Regions from separate parts of the Mesorhizobium sp. M1004 genome, predicted to be linked through region 1. Evidence: riboswitches for the same ligand, from Rfam matches in the RefSeq annotation. Region 1 holds a riboswitch; each other region holds the start of a gene.
What was found. A riboswitch is a leader RNA that binds a small molecule or an ion and turns the genes downstream of it on or off. The one in region 1 is predicted to bind cobalamin.
Positions count from the first base shown of each region.

Region 2: linked by a shared signal. The riboswitch ahead of NKH54_RS05200 (aromatic ring-hydroxylating oxygenase subunit alpha) and the one ahead of NKH54_RS30265 (CbtB domain-containing protein) in region 1 are both predicted to bind cobalamin.
Region 3: linked by a shared signal. The riboswitch ahead of metE (5-methyltetrahydropteroyltriglutamate--homocysteine S-methyltransferase) and the one ahead of NKH54_RS30265 (CbtB domain-containing protein) in region 1 are both predicted to bind cobalamin.

Region 1 covers NZ_JAMYNB010000023.1:58,411-60,604, reverse strand. Annotated here, with positions in the region: gene NKH54_RS30270 (CbtA family protein) at 1-675, opposite strand, end outside; gene NKH54_RS30265 (CbtB domain-containing protein) at 691-870, opposite strand; cobalamin riboswitch at 907-1,102, opposite strand; gene NKH54_RS30260 (gamma-glutamylcyclotransferase) at 1,170-1,862, opposite strand; gene NKH54_RS30255 (aromatic ring-hydroxylating oxygenase subunit alpha) at 1,998-2,194, shown strand, end outside.
Region 2 covers NZ_JAMYNB010000002.1:199,733-201,926, forward strand. Annotated here, with positions in the region: gene NKH54_RS05190 (DUF680 domain-containing protein) at 55-258, opposite strand; gene NKH54_RS05195 (DUF680 domain-containing protein) at 326-532, opposite strand; cobalamin riboswitch at 1,032-1,233, shown strand; gene NKH54_RS05200 (aromatic ring-hydroxylating oxygenase subunit alpha) at 1,351-2,194, shown strand, end outside.
Region 3 covers NZ_JAMYNB010000015.1:30,668-32,861, reverse strand. Annotated here, with positions in the region: gene NKH54_RS26405 (hypothetical protein) at 1-185, shown strand, start outside; cobalamin riboswitch at 580-781, shown strand; partial or broken gene metE (5-methyltetrahydropteroyltriglutamate--homocysteine S-methyltransferase) at 875-2,194, shown strand, end outside.

The DNA.
Region 1 (2,194 bases):
CAGGCCCTCCGGGATCGGCGTTACGAAACTGTCAGGCTGCGGCGCGCCGACAATATGCGGGGCGACGATCAGGAGGACGGCGAGCACGGTCAGGGGCGCCGACGTGCGGAAGGTAATAAGGGCAAGGCCGATCGCGGTTGCCATCACCGTTGCCCACCACCAGATCTGGCGCTGTATGAGATCGGCCGCCGGCATTGCCGGCAGTTCCGGCGGCAGGCCGAGTCCCGGCGCCAGCGTGAACACGGCAAAGCCCGCCAGACCCCAGAACACGCCCTGGCGCCAGCTGCCGATGCCGCCGGCGAACTCGGAAACCGCCACCAGGACCAGCGCGAAGCCGATGCCGGTGACGATATTGGCGACGACACTGAAGGCGAAACGCTCGAAGCCGTCGGCCGGCGCCCAGCCTTCGTCCTCCGCCGGCGCGGCTGCTTCAGCCGGTGCTGCGCTGCTCACCGCATTTTCCGCCGGCGCGGCGGTGCTCATGGCATCGGTGTCCGCAGCGTTGGCGGCGGGCGCCGCGGCATGCTGATGCTCATGGCCGCCACCAGCCTTTTCGTAGACCTCCGCCTTGAGGATCAGCGGCACGGTGGCGTAGGCCTGCATGCAGGCGAGAGCGACACCGGCCACGAGCCCTGCGATCGCCGCGATGAACACGACGTTGCGAAACAGGTTCATGATGTCAGATCCTCGTCAGTGGCAGGGAAACGCCATCGAATGGCGATAGTCGTGCGCCGCATTGTGGACCGCATCGATGTGCGAGAAACCGACAACGCCGACGACGAAAATGCCCAGAAACGCGCTAAGCACGAGCTGCATGAAGCGCGACTGCGAGGAGACGGAAGCGCCGAGGGAGACGGAAGCGGTATTCATATCTTGTCCTTTCGCCCTCCACCCGAGGGCATCGAAGTCAGTTCCCTGTCGCCGGCAGGTCTCCTGGCTCGCGGATCAGCGCCCTTCCCCACCTTCCCGAAGAAAAAATCCCCAGTGGCTTGGAGAGGACTACCGCACACAGTTGCGGGGGCAGCCACGGCATTGGGCAACAAGTCAGCCCTCACCGCATTCCCTCTTGGTCCCTAACGGAACCGACGACATGCATGACTATAGGCTGAAACGGTCGCATCCGGCAAACCAAATTCCGCCGGCCAACAGCGCGAATGCGCCATGCGGCGTTACGGCTTCAACGCGGTGATCCGCTCGGCAACCAGCCGCTGCAGCCGCCACAGATGGCGATCGTGAATGCCGCGCTCTTCAAGGTTTTTCACCGTGTTGTAGAGATAGTCGGCGCCCGACCCCCAGTGCCCGCAGGACGTTGCCAGCCTTTCGACGACCTTGCCCTCGTCGAGCGGTCCTGAATAGGTCAGGCCGTTGCGGTTGATGACGAAGGCCAATGCCCTGAGCGGTCCGGCCTCGCTTGCAAGCTTGAGCATGCGCGGCCGGTAGCTTGTCGGCTTCAGCGTGACTTCGCGCCGGAAAAGCCGGCCCAACTGCTCGCGCCGGTTATTGTCGGTCAGCCGAAAGGCGACGCCCTTGCATTGTCCGCCACGGTCCAGCGCCATCATCAGGCCGGGGCTGTCCTTGGTGCCGCGCCAGCGCGTCATGTTCATGCAAAAGGACCGATGCCAGCCGCGCGCCAGCGCAACGCGGTCCTCGACATAATCTATTTCCGGTTTCCAGATCAGCGATCCATAGCCGAACAGCCATAGCGGTTCGCTGTCCGGGAGTTCGACCTGCAATTCATCCAGCAGCGCGTCATAGTCGGCTTCATCGAGATGCATCGCGTCCGGATCCGGCCCGGGGTCCCTGATCTCGCGCCAGCAGCGCGCGACCAGCTCCGGCGTAAGCGACATCTGTCGTGCGGCCACGTCCGAATCCCCCCAATTTCCGAATGTCCCATGTCCACGACATGATTATGCGCCGCGCCTGCAACCGGCAATGCGGCACTCTGATTGACAAACGATTTGCCGGGGTGTCGGCTGACGCTTCATAGGAAGCCAGCCATGCATCCCAACCCGAGCGAGCGCGACCCCTATAACGGCCTGAGCCGGGCCGAACCGACGCTACCGTCATCGGCCTATTGGGATAGCGAGGCTTACCAGCGCGATCTCGAGGCCATCTGGTACAAAAGCTGGCTGCTCGTCTGCCGCGAGGCCGATCTTGCCCAGCCTTTGGCATTCAGGACATTCCGCGTCGGCAC
Region 2 (2,194 bases), on a different contig from region 1:
TCTGATGTCGCCAGCTGCAGCGGATAAGCCCGCCGCGTGCTGGGAAACCGGCTTTTAACGGCCGAAAAGGTTACGGTCGGCACCGTGGGCAGGCGCCTGCTCGGCTGGAGCCGACTTCTCAACCGAAGCGGTGTGGCCGCTGTCGGTCGGCGTAACCGCTGGCTGGTTGGCGCCGTTGGAACCGTAGTTGTCGCTGCCGGCGAAAGCGCTGCCGGAGATGGCCAAAACGGCGGCGGCAGCAAGGATGAGCTTTTTCATTTTCAAACACTCCTGAATTTTTTGGGATCCCGAGAGCGACGGGTTAGTCGCCCTTCTTTGGTCGGGATCAGCGATTGCCGTAGAGGTCGCGGTCGGCGCCCTGAACGACAGGCTGCTTGTCAGCGTGCGCCGGCTTCTGAATGGAAGCCGTATACGAGCTGTCGACCGAGACGGCTGGCTGGTTCGCACCATTGGAACCGTAATTGTCGCTACCGGCGAAGGCGCTGCCGGTGATCGCCAAAACGGCTGCGGCAGTGAGGAAGATCTTTTTCATTTTTAGTACTCCAGTTTGTCTGTCCGTCTAGCGGCGTGTCTTGGGAGGAATTCGCGTCGTTCGGACAGCCCCGATGTGGGAAAGCCATAGGCTGGTTTCCAATCACGAAGTTGTTCCGTGTGGACCACGGTCCTGCACCTTGAAATTGTGCCAGGAAGTTCCTCTATGGTCATTTATCGCATTGTTTTCAGTTGCTTATGTCGAACCGAGTGGTTCGCTCCGGTGTCGGTTTCCGGGCCGTCGTTCACACCGTCCTGCACGCATTGTCAACAGAAACGAACCGTTCGGTTCGATTAGAGATTGCTAATAGTAACTTTTCGATACCGTTGAGCCCTTTTTGCCCCCGATCGAACTGGATCCGCAGCGATTCGAAACGGCGATGATGGCGTCGCAAGAAACGTCTCAGCTCTTTGACCGGCGGCGGGGGGCGTATGCCGCGCGTGTCGCGCCGCATGGATATGATGTCGCTTTCATGCCGACGTCGCGATCGCTGCCGTGATTAGATGATCGCATCTCAGGTGCCGCTTCGTGACGACGCAGCGGAGAATTGGGAAGCCGGTCAGAATCCGGCGCTGCCCCCGCAACGGTGGTGGAGTTCAAGTCGCAACGGGAGACCACTGGGCAAGAGCCTGGGAAGGTGTCGCGATGGTCCGCAAGGACAACTCCAGAGCCCGGAAACCAGCCCGAGATGCCTAGACTCGACTGATCGCGGTGGGCGGTCAAGAGGTGGATAGTGCATGTCCGGAGCCGCGCCGGCCTGCGTCCGATCCTTCCTCCATCACCACCAAGTTCAGTCCTTAAACCACGAGGACAGAACTATGGATACGCGCAACGACATGCTGAGGCTCCTGAACGGCCGCAAGCAAGGCTTTTCGCTGGAACAGCCCTTCTACACCGACCCGGACTATTTCAAGCTCGACATGGAGCTCATCTGGTATCGCGACTGGCTGTTCATCGGCCATGATTGCGAACTGCCGAAGCCCGGCAGCTATATCACCGTGCAGATCGGCGATTATCCGGTGGTGCTGGTCCGCGACCAGAAGGGCAACATCAACGCCTTTCACAATTCCTGCCGCCATCGCGGCAGCCGTGTCTGCAACACTGAGAAGGGCATGGCGGCAAAGCTTGTCTGCCCCTATCACCAGTGGACCTACGAGCTTGACGGCCGGCTGCTGTTTGCCCGCCAGATGGCAGACGGTTTCGACAAGAGCCAGTTCGGCCTGAAGCCCGTCGCCTGCGAGAGCGTCGGCGGTTACATCTTCATCTGCCTGGCGAAAGAACCTGCCGACTTTGCGCCGATGCGCGCCATGATAGAGCCCTACCTCAAGCCGCACCAGCTGAATGAAGCCAAGGTCGCCTTCGAGAGCACCATCATCGAGAAGGGCAACTGGAAGCTGGTCTGGGAAAACAACCGCGAATGCTATCACTGCGCCGGCAATCATCCGGAGCTGTGCAAGACATTCCCCGAAGCGCCGACGGTGACCGGCGTGCAGGGCGCCGACAGCGATCCGGAGATGCTGGCGCACTGGGCGAAATGCGAGGCGGCGGGCCTGCCGAGCAAGTTCCGCATCGATCCGGCCGGGCAATACCGCGCCACCCGCGCGCCGCTGCTGCGCGATGCCGTCAGCTACACGATGTCCGGAAAGCGCGCGGTGACGAAGA
Region 3 (2,194 bases), on a different contig from region 1:
AAGGCAGCGGTGTGGACAGGTCATCTATCGAAGCAGCAGTCGCACGATGGAGTTTCACGTTGAAGGTTCTCGCGGCCCAATATCTCGCTGCAGAAAACCTACGCATCGAGAGAAAAATTCTTTCTTTCCCGTGGCTGGATCGCGTCCGCTCTCTTGTTGGTGAACGGATTATTGAGGGCGATTAATCTCAGTTTGGCCATCGCAGTTGGTGATGACGCCTTGAACGTCTCGTGTTGCGGACCAGCACTGACAAGCACGGTAGAAAGATTTCACTACCGACGCCTACCGCACCGCGAAATCGGTTGGGGCCATCCTGCACACTTTCCGCAGCCTCGGTGTTGGCTCGGCGCTCGCGGATCACCAGCGTCCTTTGAGCGGTAGCGCTTTTCAGGTTGAGGTTAGAGTCCTCCGGTTGTTGTGGCTCCGCACGGCCTGCATTAGTTGGACAATGGGGGCAGCGGTGCAGCGGCGGCAAATGGACGACTCACTGTTGCAAAATGTTAGACAAGCGTAAAAGCGCGATGACATAACCACATAAACATTTCGTTATTCGTCATTGACAAGAGAAGGGATTGCTGTGATTGTCTGGCGTGTCGTGGTTCTCGCGTCCGGCGCTGCCGCAGCGGAGCTAAGAGGGAAGCCGGTGCGATGCCGGCGCTGCCCCCGCAACTGTTAGCGGCGAGCCAACCCCACTCATGTCACTGAGGCGAATACCCTCGGGAAGACGTGTAGAGGCTATGACCCCGCGAGCCAGGAGACCTGCCACGACGAATTACGTCCACGGGCGGGGTGTCTCGGTGGCCGCTGCAACCCGGGCGTGCCGGGCCTGCTAGCGCCTTCCTTGTCACCGACGCCCCAACCATCGGGGTATGACATGACTGTCTCTCAGCAAATTCCTGTAGCAACGCTCGGCGTGCCGCGCTTCGGTCGTCGGCGAGAACTGAAATTCGCCCTTGAAAGCTACTGGTCCGGAAAATCGTCCGCTGGCGACCTTCTTGGGACGTCGAAGGCACTCCGTGCCGCTAGCTGGGAGGAGCAGCGCGATCGCGGCGTGTCAAAAATCCCCTCGAACGACTTCTCGCTTTACGACCATGTGCTCGACACCGCAGCCACGGTCGGCGCCATTCCATCCCGGTACGGTTGGAATAGCGGCGAGGTCCCACTTGACATCTACTTCGCAATGGCGCGCGGCAACCAGGGTCAGACGGAGGATTGTGGACACGCTGGTCACCAGGAGGCGGCTCATGGACCTGGTGTAGCCGCGATGGAAATGACCAAGTGGTTTGACACCAACTACCACTACATTGTGCCGGAGCTCCATGATGATCAGACGTTCGCCCTCTCGTCAACGAAGCCGGTCGATTACTTCCTCGAGGCTAAAGCTCTCGGCATTCACACACGCCCAGTCATCCTTGGACCCATCACCTTCCTCAAGCTGGCGAAATCGCCTGCCGAAGGGTTCGGTCCCATCGCGCTCCTACCGCAGCTGCTGCCCGTACGAGCAGCTCCTGCAGAGGCTGAAGCTGTCGGGAGCCGACTGGGTCCAGATCGATGAGCCAGCGCTTGTCCTCGATCTGAACCCGAACGAACGAGCTGCGTTCGAATTCGCCTATGGCCAGCTGTCGAAAGCCGCGCCCGAGCTGAAGATCATGCTGGCTACGTATTTCGGGTCGCTGGGAGACAATCTCGAAACCGCGGTTTCTCTGCCCCTGGCCGGCCTGCATATTGATCTCGTGCGCGCTCCCGAGCAGCTGGAAACGGTGGGTCGGCTCGCTCCGAAGGATCTGGTGCTCTCGCTCGGCTTGATCGATGGCCGCAACGTCTGGCGTGCGAACCTGCCCGCCATTCTCGACCGCATCAAACCGATCGTCGCCGGCTGGCCCTTGGACCGCGTCGAAATCGCGCCTTCTTGCTCGATGCTGCATGTGCCGATTGACCTGCGCATGGAGACGGAACTCGAGGCCGACATCAGGTCGTGGCTCGCCTTCGCGGCCCAGAAGACCGACGAGCTGGTCTTGCTGGCCCGGGCCCTGTCCCAAGGCAGGGATGCGGTGGCAGGCGCGTTGAAAGCGACTGCCGAGGCTGCCGCCACTCGCGTGACGTCCACGAAGATCCATGACCCGCTTGTTGAGGGGCGGATCGCCAGCATTGACCATAGCATGAAGCGACGAGAGAGCGCTTTTGGCGAGCGCTC